DNA from 4 places in the Bacillus sp. 0209A genome. Region 1 is predicted to be linked to each of the others. Evidence: riboswitches for the same ligand, from Rfam matches in the RefSeq annotation. Region 1 holds a riboswitch; each other region holds the start of a gene.
What was found. A riboswitch is a leader RNA that binds a small molecule or an ion and turns the genes downstream of it on or off. The one in region 1 is predicted to bind S-adenosylmethionine.
Positions count from the first base shown of each region.

Region 2: another riboswitch for S-adenosylmethionine. It lies ahead of mtnW (2,3-diketo-5-methylthiopentyl-1-phosphate enolase); the one in region 1 lies ahead of V6D44_RS06375 (5-methyltetrahydropteroyltriglutamate--homocysteine S-methyltransferase).
Region 3: another riboswitch for S-adenosylmethionine. It lies ahead of metI (cystathionine gamma-synthase/O-acetylhomoserine thiolyase); the one in region 1 lies ahead of V6D44_RS06375 (5-methyltetrahydropteroyltriglutamate--homocysteine S-methyltransferase).
Region 4: another riboswitch for S-adenosylmethionine. It lies ahead of metE (5-methyltetrahydropteroyltriglutamate--homocysteine S-methyltransferase); the one in region 1 lies ahead of V6D44_RS06375 (5-methyltetrahydropteroyltriglutamate--homocysteine S-methyltransferase).

Region 1 is NZ_JBAIZV010000002.1:227,055-233,039, reverse strand. Features, by position in the region: gene V6D44_RS06385 (LURP-one-related/scramblase family protein) at 8-496, shown strand; SAM riboswitch class I at 563-669, shown strand; gene V6D44_RS06380 (5-methyltetrahydropteroyltriglutamate--homocysteine S-methyltransferase) at 754-1,887, shown strand; SAM riboswitch class I at 1,956-2,062, shown strand; gene V6D44_RS06375 (5-methyltetrahydropteroyltriglutamate--homocysteine S-methyltransferase) at 2,140-3,276, shown strand; gene V6D44_RS06370 (3-hydroxybutyrate dehydrogenase) at 3,328-4,101, opposite strand; gene V6D44_RS06365 (CoA transferase subunit B) at 4,116-4,772, opposite strand; gene V6D44_RS06360 (CoA transferase subunit A) at 4,769-5,485, opposite strand; gene V6D44_RS06355 (GntP family permease) at 5,509-5,985, opposite strand, start outside.
Region 2 is NZ_JBAIZV010000001.1:638,153-644,137, reverse strand. Features, by position in the region: gene V6D44_RS02590 (carbon-nitrogen family hydrolase) at 1-573, opposite strand, end outside; gene mtnE (methionine-glutamine aminotransferase) at 668-1,861, shown strand; SAM riboswitch class I at 1,903-2,003, shown strand; gene mtnW (2,3-diketo-5-methylthiopentyl-1-phosphate enolase) at 2,088-3,305, shown strand; gene mtnX (2-hydroxy-3-keto-5-methylthiopentenyl-1-phosphate phosphatase) at 3,302-4,009, shown strand; gene V6D44_RS02570 (methylthioribulose 1-phosphate dehydratase) at 3,967-4,596, shown strand; gene mtnD (acireductone dioxygenase) at 4,611-5,147, shown strand; gene V6D44_RS02560 (YkvA family protein) at 5,238-5,558, opposite strand; gene spo0E (aspartyl-phosphate phosphatase Spo0E) at 5,761-5,985, shown strand, end outside.
Region 3 is NZ_JBAIZV010000001.1:810,692-816,676, forward strand. Features, by position in the region: gene metC (cystathionine beta-lyase) at 1-629, opposite strand, end outside; gene metI (cystathionine gamma-synthase/O-acetylhomoserine thiolyase) at 622-1,743, opposite strand; SAM riboswitch class I at 1,810-1,930, opposite strand; gene V6D44_RS03525 (esterase family protein) at 2,097-2,819, shown strand; gene V6D44_RS03530 (YjcG family protein) at 2,856-3,371, shown strand; gene V6D44_RS03535 (GNAT family N-acetyltransferase) at 3,375-3,797, shown strand; gene V6D44_RS03540 (hypothetical protein) at 3,872-4,126, opposite strand; gene V6D44_RS03545 (ATP-dependent helicase) at 4,246-5,985, shown strand, end outside.
Region 4 is NZ_JBAIZV010000001.1:679,243-685,227, forward strand. Features, by position in the region: gene V6D44_RS02780 (ABC transporter ATP-binding protein) at 1-1,238, shown strand, start outside; gene thiX (HMP/thiamine ABC transporter permease ThiX) at 1,213-1,977, shown strand; gene rsbRB (RsbT co-antagonist RsbRB) at 2,011-2,844, opposite strand; gene isp (serine protease Isp) at 3,068-4,027, shown strand; SAM riboswitch class I at 4,159-4,314, shown strand; gene metE (5-methyltetrahydropteroyltriglutamate--homocysteine S-methyltransferase) at 4,442-5,985, shown strand, end outside.

The sequences.
Region 1 (5,985 bases):
TGCAGCAATGATCGATTTATTTATGAAACAAAAAATGTTCTCGTTTAAAGATACATTTCACATTTATGACCGGGATGAACAAGAGCGATTCAAGGTCGAAGGACGGTTCTTTTCGTTAGGGGACTCATTACAATTGACAGATTCATCCGGGAAAACGCTCGTTTCCATTGAACAAAAAGTGATGTCATTTCTGCCGCGATATGTGATTTCAATTGGCGGGAAAACGGTTTGTGAGGTGACGAAGAAATTAGCGTTTTTCAAACCGAAGTTTGAGATTTCCGGACTTAACTGGCAAATTGACGGTGACTTGTGGAAGAATGAATTCCAGCTGACTGACGGGGAGAATGTCCGGATGTCGGTGAGTAAGAAGTGGCTCAGCTGGGGTGATTCCTATCATTTGCAGATTGCAAACGAGGAAGATGTGCTGCTTTGCACGGCCATCGCTATCGTGTTGGATATGGTCTTATATGACGATGAAGATGAGAGTCTTTTCTAAAAAAGTGTTGACAATTGATTCAAAAGTAATAATATTAAGATAATTAAAATGTAAATATGAAGATGTACCTTATCAAGAGAGGTGGAGGGACTGGCCCTGTGATACCCGGCAACCGCTGTTTCAAACAGAATGGTGCTAAATCCTTAAGAACATTGCGTTCTTGCAGATGAGGCGGAGATTTGATCATTCAAGCTCTTCCTTACTCAAAGGAAGAGCTTTTTTCATGCTTACCCTATTTCAGAAAAGAGGCGAATGACATGGCTCAACAAACAAATGTTGCAGGACAAAAATCAGAAAAACAAAACAAAGCTCCTTTCCGCGCCGATCATGTCGGCAGTTTACTGCGCTCCGCTCCGGTGAAAGAAGCACGCCAGAAAAAAGCGGCCGGCGAGATCACAGCGGAACAGCTTCGTGAGATTGAAAACAAGGAAATCACTCGCATTGTCAAAAAACAAAAAGAAATCGGTCTCGACGTGGTAACAGACGGTGAATTTCGCCGTTCTTGGTGGCATTATGATTTTCTCGAAGGGCTTGACGGTGTGGAACCGTTCATTCCCGCTGAAGGGATTCAGTTCCATAACGTAAAAACAAAAGCACGCAGCATCAAAGTGACGGGAAAACTCGATTTTACGAACCACCCAGCGCTTGCTGATTATCAATTTTTACAAGAGATTGCCGGCGACGCGACACCTAAATTGACGATTCCGAGTCCGAATATGCTGTTTTTCGGTGAAAAGGCCGATAAAGGCATTTATGACGATCAAGAGGAGTACTTTCATGATCTGGCCCAAGCGTACAAAAAAGCAATCAACGCCTTCTATGACGCTGGATGCCGCTATCTTCAGCTAGATGATACGTCATGGTCTCTCTTCTTTGAGGAAAAAGGCAGAGAGGTTGTCCGGGCGCTCGGCGGCGATCCAGAAACATTGCCTGCCTTGTTTGCCAAAACGATTAACGATGCAGTCGCGGACCGCCCTGATGATTTAACAATCACAATGCACATTTGCCGCGGCAACTTCAAGTCGACTTGGGCGGCATCAGGAGGCTATGACGCTGTAGCGGAAACGATTTTGGACGGCTTAAACTTGGACGGCCTGTTCTTGGAATATGATGATGATCGCTCCGGAAATTTTGATCCGCTCCGTTTCGTGAAACGCAAGGATCTGCAAATTGTTCTTGGCTTAATTACATCAAAATACGGCGAGCTCGAAAATCCTGAGGATGTGAAACGCCGAATCAATGAAGCGGCGCGCTTTGTCAGCCTTGACCAGTTGTGCCTCAGCCCGCAGTGCGGTTTCGCCTCTACAGAAGAAGGCAATCTGTTGACAGAGATGCAGCAATGGGCGAAGCTGCGCCACGTCATCGACATCGCCAACGATGTGTGGAGATAATCTATCATTGACAGACATGTAAAATGTGTGAATAATAGATACTATCAGAAAATTTCATAAAAAGGTTTTCCTTATCAAGAGAGGTGGAGGGACTGGCCCTGCGATACCCGGCAACCGCTGTTTAACAGAATGGTGCTAAATCCTTTAGAGCATTGATTGCTCTTGAAGATAAGGTTGAGATTGTCACGCAAGCTCTTCCTTATCCAAAGGAAGAGCTTTTTTATATTTGAATGGAAAGAAGGAATGAACAACATGCCACAACAAACAACACCCGCAGAACAAAAATCACTTCAAAGACAAAAACCGCCATTTCGCGCGGATCAAGTCGGAAGCCTGCTGAGGTCTGAGCCCGTCAAAAAAGCGCGGCTGCAAAAAGCCGCCGGCGAGATTACGGCTGAACAGCTTCGCCAGATCGAGAACGATGAAATCATCCGCATTGTGGAAAAACAGAAGGAAACCGGCCTGAACGTCGTGACAGACGGCGAATTCCGCAGAGCGTGGTGGCATTTTGATTTTCTGGAAAACTTGGATGGGGTTGAGCCGTTTATTCCTGAGCACGGCATTCAATTTCATAACGTACAGACAAAAGCACGCGGCATTAAAGTCACAGATGATATCGACTTTTCAACTCACCCAATGCTTGAAGATTATTCATTTCTCCATAGCATTGCAGGTGACGCGACGCCGAAGATGACGATCCCAAGCCCGAATATGCTGTTTTTCCGCGGAAAGCTTGAAAAGGATGCGTACAAAAACGACTATCAGCTTTTCCAGCATGATGTATCCAAAGCATATAAAAAAGCGATTCAAGCGTTTTATGACAGAGGCTGCCGCTACCTCCAGCTTGATGATACGGCATGGGCTGTTTTCTTATCTGAAAAAGGCTTAAAACAAATCGAAGCATTCGGAACAACGCCAGACGAGCTTCGCCAGCTGTTTGCGAAATCCATTAACGACGCGATTGCGGATCGTCCGGATGACCTGACGGTGACCATGCATATTTGCCGCGGCAACTTCCAGTCCACTTGGACAGCTGAAGGCGGTTATGACGCGGCAGCTGAAACCATTTTTGACGGCTTGAACCTTGACGGCCTGTTCTTGGAATACGATGATTCACGCTCAGGCGGATTTGAACCGCTCCGTTATGTGAAGCGCTCTGATCTTCAGCTTGTCCTTGGTTTAGTCACCTCTAAATTCGGCGAGCTTGAACATCCGGACGATGTGAAACGCCGTATCGAAGAAGCGTCCCGCTATGTGAGCTTAGACCAGCTTTGCCTCAGCCCTCAATGCGGATTCGCTTCCACTGAAGAAGGCAACAAGCTGACCGAAGAACAGCAATGGGCGAAGCTGCGCCATGTGGTTGAAATCGCTAACGATGTTTGGAAATAAGCAAAGAAAAAACACACTTGATTCCATGGCGGAGCAAGTGTGTTTTTTATATCATTGAGCGGTGTAGCCCCCATCTAGGACGACAGCCTGCCCGGTGACACCCTTCGCTTTCTCGCTTGCCAAAAACACTGCATAATCCGCGATTTCCTTGACGCCAAGCAGTCGTTTTTGCGGCACAAGCGGAAAAATGATCTGTTCAAGGACGGAGTCGTAAGGGACATTTCTCGTTTTCGAAAGATCGCTCAGCTGATTGCGGACAAGCTGTGTATCGACATACCCCGGACAGAGCGCGTTAACTGTAATGCCATGGGGCGCGCCCTCCAGCGCCCCGACCTTAGTCAGCCCAATGACACCGTGCTTGGCGCTATTATAAGCCGATTTCCCCGCAAAGCCGACTAAACCATTAACAGACGCGATATGAATGATTCTGCCAAACTGCTGTTTTTTCATGATCGGAAAAACATGCTTCATTGCGATGAAGGGCGCCGTCAGCATGACCTTGATCAGTTGTTCAAAGGTTTCTGTCGGAAACTCTTCAATCGGGGCGACGTGCTGAATACCGGCATTGTTCACCAGAATATCCAAGCGGCCGTATCGTTTTTGAATGGTGTTCACCGTATCAGCGACTTGCGCTTCCTTTGTCACATCACACGGAATGGCTGCTGCGTCAAAACCTTCTTCTGCAAGCTTGGAAGCGGCCTTTTCGCATGCTTCCTGATGAAGGTCCGAAACGATGACTCTAGCTCCTTCACGGGCGAACTCCCTCGCGATTTCGAATCCGATTCCGCCGGCTGCCCCTGTCACCAAGGCGACTTGTTTATTCATGTCAAACACCTTCCCTAAGAGTTTTGTTTGATCACAGACTGGCTTACAGCGAAATCAGCTTCTGTTTTTTCATACACCTCTTCAATTGTGACGCCTTTCTGAAGCTCAGTCAGTGTCATGCGGCCGTTATCAAAATCAAACACTGCCAAATCCGTAATCAGCCTATGCACGACTTTCTGGCCCGTCAGCGGAAGGGAGCAAGTTTTTTTCACCTTTGACTCTCCATGCTTATTGACATGCTCCATGATGACAACGATCCGTTTCGCCCCGTTGACGAGATCCATCGCGCCGCCCATCCCTTTTACCATTTTCCCGGGGATCATCCAATTGGCCAGATCGCCTTGCTCCGAAACCTCCATCCCGCCAAGGATAGCCAAATCGATATGCCCGCCTCTTATCATCGCGAATGACTCGGCGCTGTCAAAATAGGAAGCGCCCGTCACTTCAGTGATCGTTTCCTTTCCCGCATTGATCAAATCCGCGTCTTCCGTTCCTTCCGCAGGATACGGGCCGATCCCAAGCAAGCCGTTTTCTGACTGAAGCATGACGTGAACGCCATCGGGTATCTCATTTGCGACAAGCGTCGGTATTCCGATCCCGAGATTGACGTTCATGCCATCCTTGATTTCTTGTACAGCCCGTTTGACCATCCGTTGTCTCGCTTCCTTCATTTCGCCTCACCCTTTCCCGCCGCCTGCCGAACTGTGCGTTTTTCAATCCGTTTTTCATGGCTGGCGCCAAGCACCACATGCTGTACGTAAATGCCCGGTGTGTGGATGTGATCTGGATCAAGCTCTCCCGCTTCCACGATGTCTTCCGCCTCGGCAATCGTGATCTTGCCTGCCATGGCGGCAACGGGATTAAAATTTCTCGCCGTTTTCCGAAAAACCAAATTCCCCATGGTGTCCGCTTTCCATGCTTTGACAATCGCCACGTCGCCGGTAATGCCTCGCTCCAGCACATACCTCCGGCCGCCGAACGTTTTATGTTCTTTTCCCTCAGCTATTGAAGTGCCGACACCAGTCGCCGTGTAAAATCCCGGTATGCCCGCGCCGCCTGCCCGAATTCTCTCGGCGAGCGTTCCTTGGGGAACAAGCTCAACCTCAAGCTCTCCGCTTAAAAACTGCCGCTCAAAAATTTTATTTTCCCCGACATAGGATGAGATCATTTTCTTGATTTGCCTGTTAGCCAAAAGCAAACCAAGGCCCCAGTCATCGACTCCGCAATTGTTGCTGACAACGGTTAAATCCTTGACCCCCTGATCTCTTATCGCCATAATGAGCTGTTCAGGAATGCCGCACAGCCCGAATCCTCCTGCGATCAGCGTATCTCCATCTTGAATCAGTTCCGCAGCTTCCTTACTAGATAACAGCACTTTTCCCATACTGATGCCCCTTTCGTTTTCTCCTACACTAGACCCGTCAGGCTGTAAATCGCGATCACGGCAAATACGGCAGCCGTTTTGATGAGTGTGATCGCAAAAATATCCCGATACGATTGCCGGTGAGTCAGTCCCGTCACAGCCAAAAGCGTGATGACTGCGCCATTATGCGGCAGCGTATCCATGCCGCCTGATGCCATCGAAATGACCCGATGCATCACTTCCGGCGGAATGTTGTAAACCTGAATCGCCTGCAAGTATTGATCCGACATCGCACTTAACGCAATGCCCATACCTCCTGAAGCCGACCCGGTGATCCCCGCCAGCGCCGTTGTCGTGACGGCCCCGTTTACAAGCGGATCAGTAAAGGTGTGCGAAATCCCGCTGCTCAGCTTGTGAAATCCCGGAAGTGCGGCGATAACGCCGCCGAAACCATACTCGGCACCTGTATTCATAGATGCCAGCAAGGCGCCGCCGATCCCTTCATTCAGCCCTTCCTTCAT
Region 2 (5,985 bases), on a different contig from region 1:
TTGATTTTCAATGGCCCGCGCAATAAGCAGGCTTTTCCAATGATCAAGGCGGGGAAGAGGCCATTCCGCAGAAATAAACAGCACGTTGGCACCTTTTGTCGTATGTTTTCTGATCCACTCCGGAAAACGGATATCGTAACAGATCAATCCTGAGCTTTTGACGCCATCAAGCTCAAAGTATCCGTCTTCGGAACCGGCTGATAAATACACATGCTCATCCATCAGCTGAAAAAGATGGGCTTTCCTGTACTCTTTAATGATTTGTCCTTCCTTATCCGCGATGTACATTGTATTATAAACATCAGAATCCTTTCTGACAGCAACCGATCCGGCGATAATATGAACGCCATGTTTTTTTGCCGTATTCTTCAGCCAGCTTTGAGCAGAACGTCCGTCTTCATCAGCGAGCTCATCAAGGTTGGCCAAGTCATATCCGGTTGTCCATAGTTCAGGAAGAACAAGAACGTCAGCATGTTTGCTTTCTTTTTCGATGAAGAATTCAGCCTTTTTTATATTTTCTGAAGGTTTTCCGTATGAAATATCAAATTGAAGACAAGATATCGTCCATTTCATCTTATTATCACTCCACATTTTTCTTTACTTTTTTTATTTAACCATATATGATGATGGACTATCATTTCAAGATTTTTTTAGAAGGTGAGAATAGATGAAATTTGAACAATCTGATGTATTGAAGGAGCTGCCTCAACAATTCTTCGCTTCTTTGGTGCAGCAAGTGAACCGAAAGCTCGCAGAAGGACACGACGTCATCAATCTCGGACAGGGAAATCCGGATCAGCCGACTCCGGAACATATCGTCGAGGAAATGAAACGGGCTGTTGCTGATCCTGAAAATCATAAATACTCGTCTTTTCGCGGCTCATACAGTCTGAAATCAGCAGCGGCAGCATTTTATAAAAGAGAATATGGCATTGATCTTGACCCGGAAACTGAAGTCGCTGTATTATTCGGCGGGAAAGCCGGTCTGGTTGAGCTCCCGCAATGCTTGCTGAATCCCGGAGATACCATTTTAGTTCCGGATCCAGGCTATCCTGATTACTGGTCAGGTGTGGCACTCGCGAAAGCGAAGATGGAAATGATGCCGCTCGTAAAGGACAGAGCGTTTCTTCCTGATTACAGCAGCATTACCGCTGAAGTGAGGGAACAGGCGAAATTAATGTATTTGAATTATCCGAATAATCCGACCGGAGCCGTTGCTACCCCTGACTTCTTTGAAGAAACCGTGAGTTTTGCGAAAGAAAACGGGGTCTGTGTCGTTCACGATTTTGCTTACGGCGCTGTAGGATTTGACGGCGGAAAGCCTTTAAGTTTTTTGCAGACTGAAGGTGCCAAGGATATCGGCATTGAAATTTACACGCTGTCAAAAACATATAATATGGCAGGGTGGCGGGTCGGCTTTGCCGTTGGAAACGCTTCGGTCATTGAAGCGATCAATCTGTATCAAGACCATATGTTTGTCAGTCTTTTCAGAGCGACTCAGGAGGCTGCAGCGGCGGCACTGTTAGCTGATCAGACGTGTGTGGCGGAGCAAAATGCCCGATATGAAAGCAGGCGAAACGTTTGGATCGCGTCATGCCGGAAAATCGGCTGGGATGTGACAGCTCCGGCAGGTTCATTTTTTGCATGGCTGCCTGTGCCTGAAGGCTATACTTCCGAGCAGTTCTCAAACCTTTTGCTGGAAAAAGCGAATGTGGCGGTTGCAGCCGGAAACGGCTTCGGTGAATATGGCGAGGGCTACGTCCGAGTCGGGCTGCTGACAAGTGAAGAAAGACTGAAGGAAGCCGCTTATCGAATTGGGAAACTGAACCTGTTTACCCAAAAAAGCATTGACAAGACTTGATAACGATGGGATAATTCGAAATAATTTATAAAATCTATATTTTCTTATCAAGAGCAGGCAGAGGGACGAGCCCGATGAAGCCCGGCAACCGACTTGTAAAGCACGGTGCTAATTCTTGCAGCTGGCGGCTGAGAGATAAGATTCGGACGAGAAACGAAACCTCTTTAGACGCGATTGCTGTTTGAAGAGGTTTTTTTATATGGATGAAAATGAAAGGAGCTCTGGCATGAGTGAGTTATTGGCAACATATCTCCTGACCGAACCGGGAGCCGATACAGAGAAAAAAGCAGAACAAATCGCAACAGGATTGACAGTTGGCTCTTGGACGGATTTGCCCTTGGTGAAACAGGAGCAAATGCAAAAGCACAAGGGGCGGGTGATACAGGTCGAGGAAAGAGAGGGAACTCCTGCATCAGAAAAACAAGCGGTGATCACAATCGCCTATCCTGACATCAATTTCTCTCAGGATATTCCGGCTTTGCTGACAACAGTGTTTGGCAAGCTGTCGCTTGATGGGAAAATCAAATTACTCGATCTTCACTTCTCTGAAGCATTTAAGCGCACGCTGCCGGGACCGAAGTTTGGCGTATACGGCATCCGGAAGTTGCTGGGGGAATTTGAGAGACCGCTGTTAATGAGCATATTTAAAGGGGTTATCGGAAGGGACTTGAGTGATATTAAAGAACAGCTCAGACAGCAGGCGCTTGGCGGAGTTGACTTGATCAAGGACGATGAAATTTTCTTTGAGACAGGTCCGGCGCCTTTTGAAACAAGAATTACAGAGGGCAAGCAAATATTGAAAGAAACGTATGAACAAACCGGGCATAAAACGCTGTATGCGGTCAATTTGACTGGACGTACGGCTGATCTGAAAGATAAAGCGAGACGCGCCGCCGAATTAGGAGCGGATGCGCTTTTGTTTAATGTTTTCGCTTACGGCTTGGACGTCATGCAAAGCCTTGCGGAAGATCCCGAAATTGCGATCCCGATTATGGCGCATCCAGCGGTCAGCGGGGCGTTCACATCTTCTCCGTTTTATGGCTTTTCTCACGCTCTTTTGCTCGGAAAATTAAACCGGTATTGCGGTGCTGACTTCAGTCTCTTTCCGTCGCCATACGGCTCGGTTGCGCTTCCGAAAGAACATGCGCTGGCGATTCATGAAGAATGTGTAAGAGAGGATGCCTTTAACCAAACATTTGCCGTTCCGTCAGCAGGCATTCATCCCGGTATGGTTCCGCTTTTAATGCGGGATTTCGGCATAGATCATATAATTAACGCCGGTGGAGGCGTACACGGACATCCGAACGGCGCTCAAGGCGGGGGCAAAGCGTTCAGAGCCATTATTGATGCGGTCTTAGAAGCCCAGCCGATTGATGAAAAAGCCGAACAATGCAAGGATCTAAAGCTTGCGCTTGATAAATGGGGAAAGGTTGAAGCCGTATGACGACCCGAAAACCTTTAATCATTTGTGACTTTGACGGAACCATCACGAGAAACGACAACATTATAAGCATCATGAAAACATTCGCTCCCCCGGAGTGGACGGCATTAAAAGACGGCGTCCTTTCCAAAACGCTGTCGATCAAGGAAGGTGTCGGGCGGATGTTCGGCCTTCTGCCTAGCAGTTTAAAAGAAGAGATTACAAGATTTGTATTGGAAGATGCAAAAATCAGGGAAGGCTTTCGGGAATTTGTAGCGTTTATCAATGAGCACGAGCTTCCGTTTTATGTCGTAAGCGGAGGAATGGACTTTTTTGTGTATCCTTTGCTTGAAGGCATTGTGGAGAAAGAACGTATTTATTGCAACCATGCGTCATTTGACAGCGACTATATTCATATTGACTGGCCTCATTCTTGCAAAGGATCATGCAGCAATCAATGCGGGTGTTGCAAACCGTCGGTGATACATGAACTTTCTGAAGCGGACCAATATCTCATCATGATCGGTGACTCGGTTACAGATGTGGAGGCGGCAAAGCTGTCTGACCTTTGCTTTGCAAGGGATTATTTATTAAACGAATGCCGGGAGCGAAATCTGAATCATCTCCCGTATCAAGATTTTCATGAGATTAGAAAAGATATTGAGAACGTAACGGAGGTACAGGAATGGCTGCAAAACAAGAACGCTGGCGAGAGCTCGCTGAAGTAAAACGGGAATTGGCTGAAAGAGACTGGTTTCCGGCGACTAGCGGCAATCTGTCTATTAAGGTTTCTGATGAGCCTTTAACCTTTCTCGTAACCGCAAGCGGAAAAGATAAACGCAAAGAGACGGATGAAGATTTTCTGCTGGTGGATCAAAACGGAGAGCCTGCCGAAAGCGGGCATTCTCTGAAACCGTCAGCGGAAACGCTTTTGCATACACATTTGTACAATAAAACCAATGCCGGATGCTGCCTGCACGTCCATACGATAAACAATAATGTCATCTCAGAGCTATACGGAGACCAAAAGAAAATCACATTCAGAGGCCAGGAAATCATAAAAGCGCTCGGACTGTGGGAAGAGAATGCAGAAGTGACCATTCCGATCATTGAAAATCCAGCTCATATTCCGACGCTCGCGGCACTGTTTGCGGAAGAGGTTTCAGAAGATTCAGGAGCTGTTCTAATCCGAAATCACGGTATTACAGCTTGGGGCCGAACAGCGTTTGAAGCAAAAAGAGTGCTTGAAGCATATGAATTTTTGTTCAGCTACCATTTGAAATTGAACACAATTCAGCATCAGCTGGTTAAATAAAAGGAGGAACTGAAATGGCAACAATTCGTATTCATGATGAGGCAAATACAACGATTGAAAATCAAGAGGAAGTAGCAAGCTTTCTGGACAGTCAAGAGGTCATTTATGAGCAATGGGATATGTGTAAGCTCCCAGAACAGCTTTCAGAGAAATATGATCTGACAGAAGAAGAAAAACAGCAAATCCTTGATGCCTTTGAAACTGAAATTAAAGATATTTCAAACCGCCGCGGCTACAAAGCACAGGATGTTATTTCATTGTCAGACAGCAATCCGAAACTTGATGAACTGCTTGAGAACTTTAAAAGAGAGCATCACCACACAGACGATGAGGTCCGTTTTATCGTAAGCGGCCATGGGATTTTTGTCATTCAAGGCAAAGACGGCACGTTTTTTGATGTCCGTTTAAACCCCGGAGATTTAATCTCAGTGCCTGAAAATATCCGCCATTACTTCACCCTTCAGGAGGACCGAAAAGTTGTCGCGGTAAGAATCTTTGTGACAACCGAAGGCTGGATTCCGATTTATGAAAAGGACAGCGTGAATCAATAAGCAGGAAAAGAGGACAACATCCTAAAACTCAAAAAGTATTAGGATGTTGTCAACAATCTGAAAGCCCCTTTCAAATCGAACGGGGCTTCTTCATTGCAAACGCCATTTTTCATATCGTGACATTTCTTTTTTAATCAGTGTCCAAATCAAACCTAAAACAGCTGCATCGTCTATGATCCCAAGACCGAAGATAACGTCTGGAATGATATCGAGCGGCATGACGATATACAAGATGGCAGCAGTTAGAAGTAAAAGCGTTTTAACCTGTGAATGAGGGTAGTCGCCGTTTCTCCAATCACGAAGCATTTGCAAAAAAACAGTAATATGCTGGATACATTTTTTTCGGTTTTTCCTTTTTAAAATCGCTTTTCCGCCTGCCGCTCCGAGCATCAATGCTTTCTTTTTCTTCATGTGGCATACCTCCTGCCTGGCGGCGTGTTTAAGATATTCTTCCTCTGGGTATTGTTCTTCTAATCCTATCAATAAATCTATTATACCTGAAAATTTAACTTATTTAATGAAAATATGTTTACAAATAAAGTATAATCTGTAATAATGCACAATAACCCAATCAAACTTGTTTCCTATTTCTTAGCGGCGAGGGGTGAAGTGAATGGGCGGTTCTTCTGAACAAGAAAGATTGTTGGTGTCTATTGATGAAAAAAGAAAGTTAATGATAGATGCCGCTAGAAAACAGGGATTTACGGGCCATGACACGATCAGGCACAGTCAGGAGCTGGACTGTTTAATGAATGAATATCAGCAGCTTATGCTAGAAAACGAACATTCTCAAGGGATTCAAGGCCTTGTAAAGAAATTAGGCTTGTGGCCCCGCAGA
Region 3 (5,985 bases), on a different contig from region 1:
GAGAGCACATCGCTGTGCCCGCTCAGGAATTTTGTTGCGCTGTGAAGCACAATATCCACGTCGAGATCAAGCGGACGCTGCAGAGCAGGAGTCATGAAAGTATTGTCCAGAAAGGTCAAACAGCCGTTTTCTTTCGCAAGCTGAACAACCGCTTTAATATCAGTAATGCCAAGTGTCGGATTTGACGGTGTCTCCATATAAATGACCTTTGTATTCGGCTTGATATTCCGCGCCACTTCGTTAATATCAGTCATGTCGACAAACGTATGCTCAATGCCAAACCGGGTCAGCACCTCTGTTACCATGCGGAAGGTTCCGCCGTATACATCTTCTGTCACAAGAACATGGTCGCCCTGTGAGAGAAGTAAAAATGCTGTAGAGATCGCAGCCATGCCTGAACTGAAAGCAAATCCTCTCGTCCCTCCTTCAAGTGCGGCAATGGTTTCTTCGAGAGCTGTTCTTGTCGGCGTGCCTGAGCGGCTGTAGTCATATGCGCCGAACTCTTCAAATGAAGTTTGATGAAATGTCGATGCGTGCTGAATCGGCACACTGACCGCCCCGGTTGCGCCGTCTGTTTTAAATGGATTGTGCACGAGCTGGGTTTCCAGCGTCCAATTGTGATTACTCAAATGAAACAGCTCCCTCTTTAACGTGACATAACGCTTGTTTTACGTCTTCTTTTAAATCTTCCACATGTTCAATTCCGACCGAAAAGCGCAGCAGACGATTGCAGACCCCGTTTGCGATGCGGATCTCTTCAGGAATATCCATGTGCGTCTGTGTGGCAGGGTATGTAATAAAACTCTCCACCCCGCCGAGGCTTTCCGCAAAACAAATGGTCTTCAGCGCTTTTAAAAACGGGTTCACCCACTCTTCTTTTTGAAGACGGAAGGACAGCATGCCGCCTTTTCCCGGATACAGCACATCCGCAATTTCTTCCTGCTTTTCTAAAAACGCCGCTAACTCCTGCGCGTTTGTCTGGTGCTGGCGCATTCTGAGGCTGAGCGTCTTCATTCCTCTCATCAGAAGCCATGAATCAAACGGAGGCAGGACCGCGCCAATGGCATTTTGGTGTTGAAACATTTCCTCTCCAAGCTTTTCATCTTTCACAACGACAAGCCCCGCAAGCAGGTCGTTATGCCCGCCTAAATACTTGGTTGCGCTGTGAATCACAATGTCAGCCCCCAGCTCAAGCGGTCGCTGCAAGACCGGTGTATAAAATGTATTATCTACGATCAGCAGAAGACCGTGCTCTTTTGTCATCCGGGCGATTTTTTCAATGTCCGCCTCCTGCATGAGCGGATTTGTCGGTGTTTCCACAAACACCGCTTTTGTATTCGGCGTAATCTTAGAGCGTAAACAGTCTTCGTCGCTGAAATCATCATAATGAAAGGTCAAGCCGTATTTTTTCCATTCATTTTCAAACAATCGGTACGTGCCGCCATATAGGTCCGATGAAACGATCAGTTCATCTCCGCTTTTAAACAGCGCCATAATCGTTTGGATGGCTGCCATTCCCGAACTGAAGGCAAGCCCTCTCGCTCCGTTTTCTAAGCTGGCGATCGCGTCCTCCACAAGCTGGCGTGTCGGGTTTTTTGTGCGGACATAATCAAATCCGGTTGATTCTCCGATCCCTCTGTGGCGGTATGCTGTTGATAAATAAATAGGAGGACTCACCGTTCCCGTTGCTTCGTCGCTTCGGTTCCCGATTTGGGCTAATTTCGTTTCAACATGCTGTGACATAAGCAGACACCTTCCCTTTTCAAAATAAAAAACCCCTTCTTCATAAGAAGAAGGGGTTTAAACTTCTTCTTATCTTCCAAGCATAAAACGCTTGCTGGATTTAGCACCTTGGCGCTTTGCACATACGCAAAACAAGCCGGTTGCTGAGGTTTCTAAGGGCCAGTCCCTCCACCTCTCACGATAAGAAATATCGATTTCAATTTTCTGATTGTTTTATATTAACGCAATTCGCAGTTAATTTCAACACTTTTTTCTTCGGGTTCCGAACAGTTTAAAGAGAGAAATTTCTAATAATTCATGGTACAATAATGGAAAACGCAAGAAAGTCTAGTGATGTCCTGGAGGAATGCATTATGGCACCGAAAAACGGCACAGTGCAAGAAAAGAAAGTCTTTTCGAAAGAGCTTAACGAGGAAATGACCTTGCTCGTTTATCTGCCGTCCAACTACTCCCCTCTTTATAAATACCATGTCATTATCGCGCAGGACGGCCACGATTATTTCAGGCTGGGGAGAATTGGCAGACAGGTCGAGGAATTGCTGTCCAAACGGGAAATTGACCGGAGCATTATTATCGGTGTTCCTTATAAGGATGTTCATGAGCGCAGAAAAACCTACCATCCGGAAGGCTCTAAATTTTCGGCGTATAAACGGTTCATCGCCCATGAGGTCGTACCATTTGCGGATAACGAGTATCCTACCTATCAGGTCGGCTACGGACGAACGCTGATCGGGGACTCGCTGGGAGCGACCATATCTCTTATGACAGCGCTTGATTATCCGAATATGTTCGGAAACATCATCATGCAGTCTCCCTATGTTGACAAACATGTATTGGATGCCGTGAAGCAATCGGACAATATCGAACACCTCTCTATTTATCACCAAATCGGCACAAAAGAAACTGACGTCCACACGACAGACGGGAACATTCTGGACTTTACAGAACCGAACCGGGCGCTGAAACAGCTGCTGGAGAAGAAGCTTTCCGATTATGATTATGAGCCATTTGACGGAGACCACAAATGGACATACTGGCAGCCGCTTATCACGCCGGCGCTGAAAAAAATGCTTTAATACTATATCATACTTTATTTCCAGGAGGGACATAATATGAAATACGGAATCGTTTTATTTCCATCAAAAAAACTTCAAGACCTTGCGAACTCTTACAGAAAGCGCTATGATCCAAGCTATTCCCTGATCCCGCCCCATTTGACGCTGAGATCATCGCTTGAATTGACGGAGGAGAAAGCGGATCAGCTTGTATCACATCTGAGAAACATCGCGAAGGAGTCCCATCCGGTCGTTCTCAAATTGACAAAATACAGCTCATTTGCGCCTGTCAATAATGTCATTTACATCAAAGCAGAGCCGACGGAAGAATTAAAAACACTCAATGAAAAGCTATACACCGGTGTGCTGGCCGGTGAACAGGAATACGCTTTTGTCCCGCATGTGACGGTCGGCCAAAATCTTTCCGACGATGAGCATTCGGATGTACTGGGACAATTAAAAATGCAGGAAGTGTCGCATGAAGAAATCATTGATCGTTTCCATTTGCTTTATCAGCTTGAAAACGGATCATGGACAGTATATGAAACCTTTTTGCTAGGCAAAGGAGAATAATGTTTGGAAGCAGTTATCGCAAAAAATGAAGAACAAATGAAAGACGCATTTTATGTAAGAGAAGAAGTTTTTATCAAAGAACAAAACGTACCTGCTGAAGAAGAAATTGACGAGCTTGAAAATGAATCGGAGCATATCGTCGTATATGACGGCGAAAAGCCTGTCGGCGCCGGAAGATGGCGTATGAAAGACGGCTACGGCAAGTTAGAGCGAATTTGCGTAATGAAAAGCCACCGCTCCTCCGGTGTCGGCGGCATCATTATGAAAGCGCTCGAAAAAGCGGCGGCAGACGGCGGCGCTTCGGGCTTCATTTTAAACGCGCAAACGCAGGCTGTGCCGTTTTACAAGAAACACGGGTATCGCGTGCTTTCTGAAAAAGAATTTCTCGATGCAGGCATTCCGCACTTACAAATGATGAAAGACTAAACAGCATCCGGGTCTATTTAGATCCGGATCTTTTTTTGCATATAAAAAACCGTTCTCTGGATGTGAACGGTTTTTTATACATATCGATTAATATATGTGCCCATCCCTTTTTCTCGCAACCTCTTATAAAGAGAGCGCTTACGTTTCACCTCGTTTACTTTTCTTTCAGCGGCCGTTTGATTCTCCTGCTGCTTTTCCAGTTCCTTGTATACCCGCTGAAACGGGACATAGCTGATTTTTTCGGTTCCGGCGTAATCCTGCTTATATCCCATCGTTCTATTTGCATATTGAGCGTATTGCTGGTTTTGAATTTGACCTGCATATATCATACGATACCCACCCTTCTGCTATCTCTTTTCCCTTAAACTTACTTTTTGAAACACGTTTCTTTTGATATGATAGTCTTTGTCTGTAATGAACACCTTTTTTTGATTGGGAGGACCCCTTTTTGAAATGCGCCCGACTGAATGATCGAACGATACATTTACATACATATTCAAGAGAACATTATCAATTCCTCTTTGAAGAAGGAATAAAAGGACATTTATTTTGTTCTCATTGCGGAAAACCCGTTTTGTTAAGGCTCAACATCGCTGATCCGCCGGAGTTTATCCACCGCCAGCCAGGCCACTTTCCAGCATGTGAGGAGGCCTGCGAAACGAAGCCCGCTAAAGAGGAGAAAAAAGAAGAGTATCAGGAATCCGGTGTCTTTCGTTTGCCCAAGGGAAAAGCAATTGCTGCTGACTCGTCTCTTGCTGTCACGGAATGGCAGCGGCCGAGAAGCATTAAACCCAAAACACCATTTGTGCAAAAAACAATAGAACCTGATACGAGCCTTTTCCCGTCTGTCGGCTTGAACACGGATCAGCTGAAAGCTGTCACGGAAACGGAAGGCCCGCTGCTTGTGCTTGCAGGTGCGGGAAGCGGAAAAACACGCGTGCTGACGGCTCGTGCCGCCCACATGATCGAACACTTAGGCATACCGCCGGAAAACATGCTGCTTGTCACCTTTACGACAAAAGCTGTCGCCGAAATGAAAGAGCGGATGGCAAAGCAGTACGGATTACAGCCGGCAAAAGTCAGAAGACTTGTCACCGGAACATTCCACAGCTTATTTTATAAAATCTTATATCACGATGATCCTGCTAAATGGAACGGCGAGCATTTGCTGAAAATGGAGTGGCAGCGGGAACAATATATCAAAAAAGCACTCTATGAAGAAGGGATAGATGAAAAAGAGTTCCCCGTAGATCAGGCCTTGCAGCAAATCGGTTTTTGGAAAAACACATATGTGCCGAACGAACGCATCCCTTTGCAAGATGAGTGGGAAAAACAAGTCTATCGATTATATGAACATTATGAACGCCAGAAAAAAGAACACAACCAATTTGATTTTGATGACATGGCTTCTGCCTGCTACGAATTGTTTATCGATCGGCCGGGCCTTCTGGAACAGTATCAATCCCGGTTTACTTATATATTGATTGATGAGTTTCAGGACATTAACCCCGTTCAATATAAAATCATGCAAATGCTGGCAAGCCCGGAACAAAACCTGTGCTGTGTCGGGGACGACGATCAGTCCATCTACGCGTTTCGCGGAAGCAATCCATCTTTTATTCTTGATTTTCAGAAGGATTATCCCGGAGCGAAGACGATTTATTTAACCGCAAACTACAGGTCCACGCACCCGATCGTCTCCAGTGCTGATATCGTGGTGAAAAAGAACAAAAACAGGTATGCCAAAATGCTTGAAGCGGCGCGTGATGACGTCCAGGTCCCTATGCTGTTTTATCCTTATGACGAAGAGGAAGAGGCCACAATGGTCGTTTCCGATATCAAAGAAAAAATTCAAAACGGGGCAAATCCTGAAGACTTTGCGGTTCTCTACCGCACAAACAGCGGAGGCCGCGCCATTTACGAAAGGCTTCATCATTCATCAATTCCGTATACAGCTGACCGCGGCGTCCAATCGTTTTACAGCAGACGGATTGTCCGCCAGATTCTCGCATACTTGTACGCCAGCCAAAATGAGGATGATACTGAGGCGATTAAGCACTTGCTGCCCGCCTTGTTCTTAAAGCAGTCTGCTTTGAACACGCTGAAGGCGCTCTCGATTACCGAGGACTGTTCCATGATTAAAGCGCTGGCCAAACTGCCTGATCTGAAGCCGTTCCAGCTCAATAAA
Region 4 (5,985 bases), on a different contig from region 1:
TACGTATTGCTCATTTAAAAGAAAAAACAATATCCACTCTGTCAGGAGGACAAAAGCAGAAAGTTGCGCTCGCCTGTATTTTAGCGATGGAGCCCGAGCTCATTATGTTAGACGAGCCGACTTCTCTTCTAGATCCTTATTCAGCGAGGGAGTTCGTTCACATGATGAAAGATCTTCAGCGTGATAAAGGCTTCAGCCTCCTTGTGATTGAGCATCAGCTTGATGACTGGACGCCTTGGGTTGAAAGAACGATCGTGCTGGACAAAGCAGGAAAAAAAGCGCTGGATGGCCGAACACAAGATCTATTTCAGCACGAAGCGGCAACCCTAAAGCAAATGGGCATCGCGATTCCAAAAGTGTCTGATCTGCAGAAAAAGCGGAATATGCCGTTTACTTTATCAAAGGAAACGCTGTTCAAAGAGCCTTTTCCTGCCGAGTATGCAGAAAAGAAAGAAGCTCCTTCTGGGGAGAGTGTGCTGGAAGTCAGTTGCCTTTCATTCGCAAGAGGACAGCAGACGATTTTCAAAGACCTGAGCTTTTCATTGCACGAAAGCTCTTTGACGGCGCTTGTCGGCCCGAACGGCACTGGAAAATCGACGCTTTTATCTGTTCTAGCACGTCTTATGAAGCCGCAAAGCGGCAAGATTCTTCTATATGATCAGCCGCTGCAGTCATATAAAGAAAAAGAACTGCGAAAACGTTTGGGATTTGTTTTTCAAAACCCAGAGCATCAGTTCGTCACCGATACGGTGTATGACGAGCTGATTTTCGGCCAAAAAGCAAATGCTGAAACTAAGGGAAAAGCGCAGCATCTGCTGGATCGTTTCAGTCTTGCGCATTTGGCTGATCATCATCCGTTTGCGATCAGCCAAGGGCAAAAACGGCGCCTGAGCGTCGCTACCATGCTCATGCATAATGTAAAGGTTTTATTATTAGACGAACCAACCTTTGGCCAGGACGCCCGCACGGCTGCTGAATGCATGGATATGATTCAGCGTATCAAGGAAGAAGGAAGCGCTGTCCTTATGATTACGCACGATATGGAGCTTGTCTCTTCGTATGCCGACAGCGTTCTTGTTCTCCACGATACGAATCTGGATTTTGACGGATCTCCAGCGCAGTTATTTTCTCAGGAAAAAGGGCTTGTCCAAAAAGCAAAGCTCACCCTCCCCCTTCTATATGAATGGATGGCCCGCCAAGAGGAGGTGCGTGATGAAGCAGCCGTTACATCTCATTAATCCGGCAGTGAAAGCGGCGGCGGTTTTTTGCTGTGTCGTCATGCTGTCGTTTATTTACAATCCTTACACCCCTGCGTGTTTTTATATCATCATCGTTGCCGGTGTCCTATTGGCGGCCAGAATCCCCTTGAAAAAATGGTTTTTGTTTACGATTCCATTTTTGATTTTAGCATTCGGATGCGTATGGACAGCCGCTGTTTTTGGAAAGGTCCCGACAACTCCGGATAATTTCTTGTTTCAAGCCGGCCCTATCTCAATCAACAGCGATAATGTCTCTGTCGGCATTTCTCTCGGGTTTCGTATTTTGTGCTTTTCCGCCTTATCGATGATGTTTGTTTTTACGACCGATCCGATTTTATTTATGCTGAGCCTTGTCCAGCAATGCAAGCTCTCACCAAAGCTTGCATATGGGGTCATTGCAGGCTTTCGTTTTCTTCCGCTGCTAAAGGATGAAATCCAGCTGATCCAGCAGGCTCATAAAATCAGAGGAGGAGCGGCGGAGAGCGGCTTCATTGAGAAAATCAGCGCGCTAAAGCGGTATACCATCCCGCTGTTGGCAAGCGCCATCAGAAAAGCGGAACGGACAGCGCTTGCGATGGAATCAAAAGGTTTTACAGGAAGCAGAAACCGGACATATTACCGGACACTGACCGTAAACCGCCGCGATTGGCTGTTCTTTTGCCTCGTTCTCTTGTTATTCGCGGGATCTTTACTCGTATCCTTATGTTTTGCCTCATAAAAATCCGCTATCGGTTGATAGCGGATTTTTTTCTTATTGATGATAGTTTAATGCCTGGGCAAGATTGGTTTTAATTGTGATATTCGAAAAATCAATCCCAAGCTGTACAGCGGTTTGCGCGATTTCAGGCCTGATTCCTGACAGGGTTGACCTGACACCGATTAAAGTGAGCGCCTCAATCAATTTAAAGATTTGGTGCGCCACCATCGTATCAACCACCACCACACCTGATAGATCGATTAACAGATGCTCCACGCGTCTTTTTGCACAAGCATGAAGCGTGTTTTCCAGAATGAACTTTGCCCGTTCGGTATCAATGTCACCGACAAGCGGCAGCAGAGCTGTTGATTTGCTCAAGGTGATGACAGGCGAGCTTAATTCCAATATCATTTCTCTCTGAGCGTTTAATTGCTGTTTGGCATTCGCTTCAGCGTGATCGACAAATGTATAAATGGTAAAGTCAAAGACTTTTACAATCAAATCGGCCCATTTTTGTTTCTCTCCCGGTTCAAACGCCGACTCATTTTCTTCTGCGAACTTCTCAAAATACTTCGTATATAATCTCCGGTTTCTCATAAACTCCCGAATCACATACTGAACCGGAGTGTCGAGATGCTTTTGATCGTTCGTCAGCTCAATAACCCACACTTGAAATTCTTCGAGAAATTGTTTTTCCGGTAAAACATACATGTCATTCAGATGCCGGTAAAATTCTCTGTCCTGTTCTTTCAATTCTTCCGTTACAGATGCATTATGTAAGGCATAAATCGAATTCGGATCGCTTTCTTCCATCGTTTCAATCCATTCATCAGCCATTTGTTCCACATACTCTGAAAAAAATGCATATAATTTTTCATTCAGTTTCATCACACTACTCCTTTCCCCAAACACTATTATAACTTGACTGACAGCTGAATCCCAGTCATACAAGCTGAAGCCATCCAATATTTTGAAAATTACTAATTCTTTGGGTTGTATCCTATTTTTTCAAAATGCTTCAAATGGCTCTGTCCGAGCGGTTGCTTTTTTCATATAATGTGAAGCAACATCCTTGTATCCACTTGCAAGCATAAAAAAGGAGGGCTTTTTTATGAATGGTGAAATCCGCTTGATCCCGTATGTGACGAATGAGCAGATCATGGATGTAAACGAGCTTCCTGAAGGCGTTAAAGTGATTAAGGCGCCAGAAATATGGGCAAAAGGGGTAAAAGGAAAAAATGTGAAAATTGCTGTATTGGACACGGGCTGCGACATAAGCCATCCTGATTTAAAAAACCAAGTCATCGGCGGAAAGAACTTCACGGATGATGACGGTGGCAAGGAAGATGTGATTTCCGACTACAACGGACACGGCACACACGTCGCCGGAACGATTGCAGCTAACGATTCAAACGGCGGCATTGCCGGGGTCGCGCCTGAGGCAAGCCTATTGATTGTGAAGGTTCTTGGCGGTGCAAACGGCAGCGGCCAATATGAATGGATTATTAACGGCATTAACTACGCTGTGGAACAGAAAGCCGATATCATCTCGATGTCCCTTGGCGGACCGAACGATGTGCCGGAGCTTGAAGAAGCGGTGAAAAACGCCGTCAAAAACGGAGTGCTTGTCGTTTGCGCAGCGGGAAATGAAGGTGACGGAAACGAACGAACAGAAGAGCTTTCCTATCCTGCGGCTTATAATGAAGTGATCGCGGTTGGATCTGTTTCCGTAGCGCGTGAATTATCAGAATTTTCTAACGCTAATAAAGAGATTGATCTTGTGGCACCGGGAGAAAATATAGTGTCCACCCTTCCTAACAAGAAGTACGGTAAGCTTACCGGCACTTCAATGGCTGCCCCTCATGTCAGCGGAGCGCTTGCTTTAATCAAAAGCTATGAAGAAGAATCATTTCAACGAAAGCTTTCTGAAACTGAAGTTTATGCACAGCTGGTCCGCAGAACACTCCCTCTCGATATTGCAAAAACGCTGGCAGGTAATGGATTCCTGTATTTAACCGCTCCTGATGAGCTGGCAGAAAGAGCAGCGCAATCACATTTGATGACCCTATAAAATTATTTTTCTTATATAACATAAACCACATATAGTAAATAAAATTTCAAATTCTATGTTGACAACAAATTTGAATTACTGTTAAGATTACCAACAAATGATTCAACTTTTCAAAAAATTAATAATATTTTCTCTTATCGAGAGTTGGGCGAGGGATTGGCCTTTTGACCCCAACAGCAACCGACCGTAATTCCATTGTGAAATGGGGCGCACTGCTTTTCGCGCCGAGACTGATGTCTCATAAGGCACGGTGCTAATTCCATCAGATTGTGTCTGAGAGATGAGAGAGGCAGTGTTTTACGCAGAAAAGCCTCTTTCTCTCATGGGAAAGAGGCTTTTTGTTGTGAGAAAACCTCTTAGCAGCCTGTATCCGCGGGTTAACGAGAGTGTTTTACATAAAAAGGAGGAGAAACAATGACAACCATCAAAACATCGAATTTAGGATTTCCAAGAATCGGACTGAACAGAGAATGGAAAAAAGCGCTTGAAGCGTATTGGAAAGGCAGCACTGATAAAGATACGTTTTTAAAGCAAATCGACGACCTCTTTTTATCCGCAGTAAAAACACAAATCGACCAGCAGATTGATGTTGTGCCAGTTTCTGATTTCACACAGTATGACCATGTACTCGACACAGCAATCAGCTTCAACTGGATTCCGAAACGATTCAGACATTTGACTGACGCTACCGATACATACTTCGCTATCGCCCGCGGAATAAAAGACGCCGTATCTAGTGAAATGACAAAATGGTTTAATACAAATTACCATTACATCGTTCCTGAATATGACGAAAGCATTGAATTCCGCCTGACAAGAAACAAACAGCTCACAGATTACCGCCGGATCAAACAGGAATACGGCGTTGAAACAAAACCTGTGATTGTCGGCCCTTATACGTTCGTTACGCTTGCTAAAGGCTATGAACCGTCTGAAGCAAAAGCGATCCAAAAACGTCTTGTGCCGTTATATGTACAGCTTTTGAAAGAACTTGAAGAAGAAGGCGTAAAATGGGTTCAAATCGATGAGCCGGCGCTTGTTACAGCCTCTAGCGAAGATGTCCGCGGCGCAAAAGAATTATTTGAAAACATCACAAGTGAACTTTCATCCTTGAATGTGCTGTTGCAAACGTATTTTGATTCTGTTGATGCTTACGAAGAGCTCATCTCTTACCCAGTGCAGGGAATTGGCCTTGATTTCGTTCACGATAAGGGCAGAAACCTGGAACAGCTGAAAACACACGGCTTTCCAGCAGACAAAGTGCTGGCAGCCGGCGTGATCGACGGACGCAACATTTGGAAATCGGATCTCGAAGAACGTCTCGATGCCGTTCTTGATATTCTCAGCATTGCAAAAGTGGATGAACTGTGGATTCAGCCTTCCAGCAGCCTGCTGCACGTTCCGGTAGCGAAGCACCCTGACGAGCATTTGGAAAAGGATCTGCTGAACGGATTATCGTACGCAAAAGAAAAACTAGCCGAGCTGACATCTTTGAAAGAAGGCTTAGTATCAGGAAAAGCGGCGATCAGCGAACACATTCAGCAGGCTAAAACGGATATTCAGGCGCTCAAACAGTTTGCAACAGGCGCGAATTCCGAACAGAAGAAAGAGCTTGAGCAATTAACCGATAAAGACTTCAAACGCCCGATTCCGTTTGAAGAACGTTTAGCCCTGCAAAATGAATCTCTCGGCCTTCCGCTTTTGCCGACGACTACGATCGGAAGCTTCCCGCAGTCTGCTGAAGTGCGGAGCGCACGCCAAAAATGGCGGAAAAATGAGTGGTCTGATGAACAGTATCAAAACTTTATCAATGCAGAAACAAAACGATGGATTGATATTCAGGAAGAATTGGAACTTGATGTCCTTGTTCACGGTGAATTTGAACGGACAGACATGGTCGAATACTTCGGTGAGAAGCTGGCCGGCTTTGCCTTCACAAAATACGCATGGGTTCAATC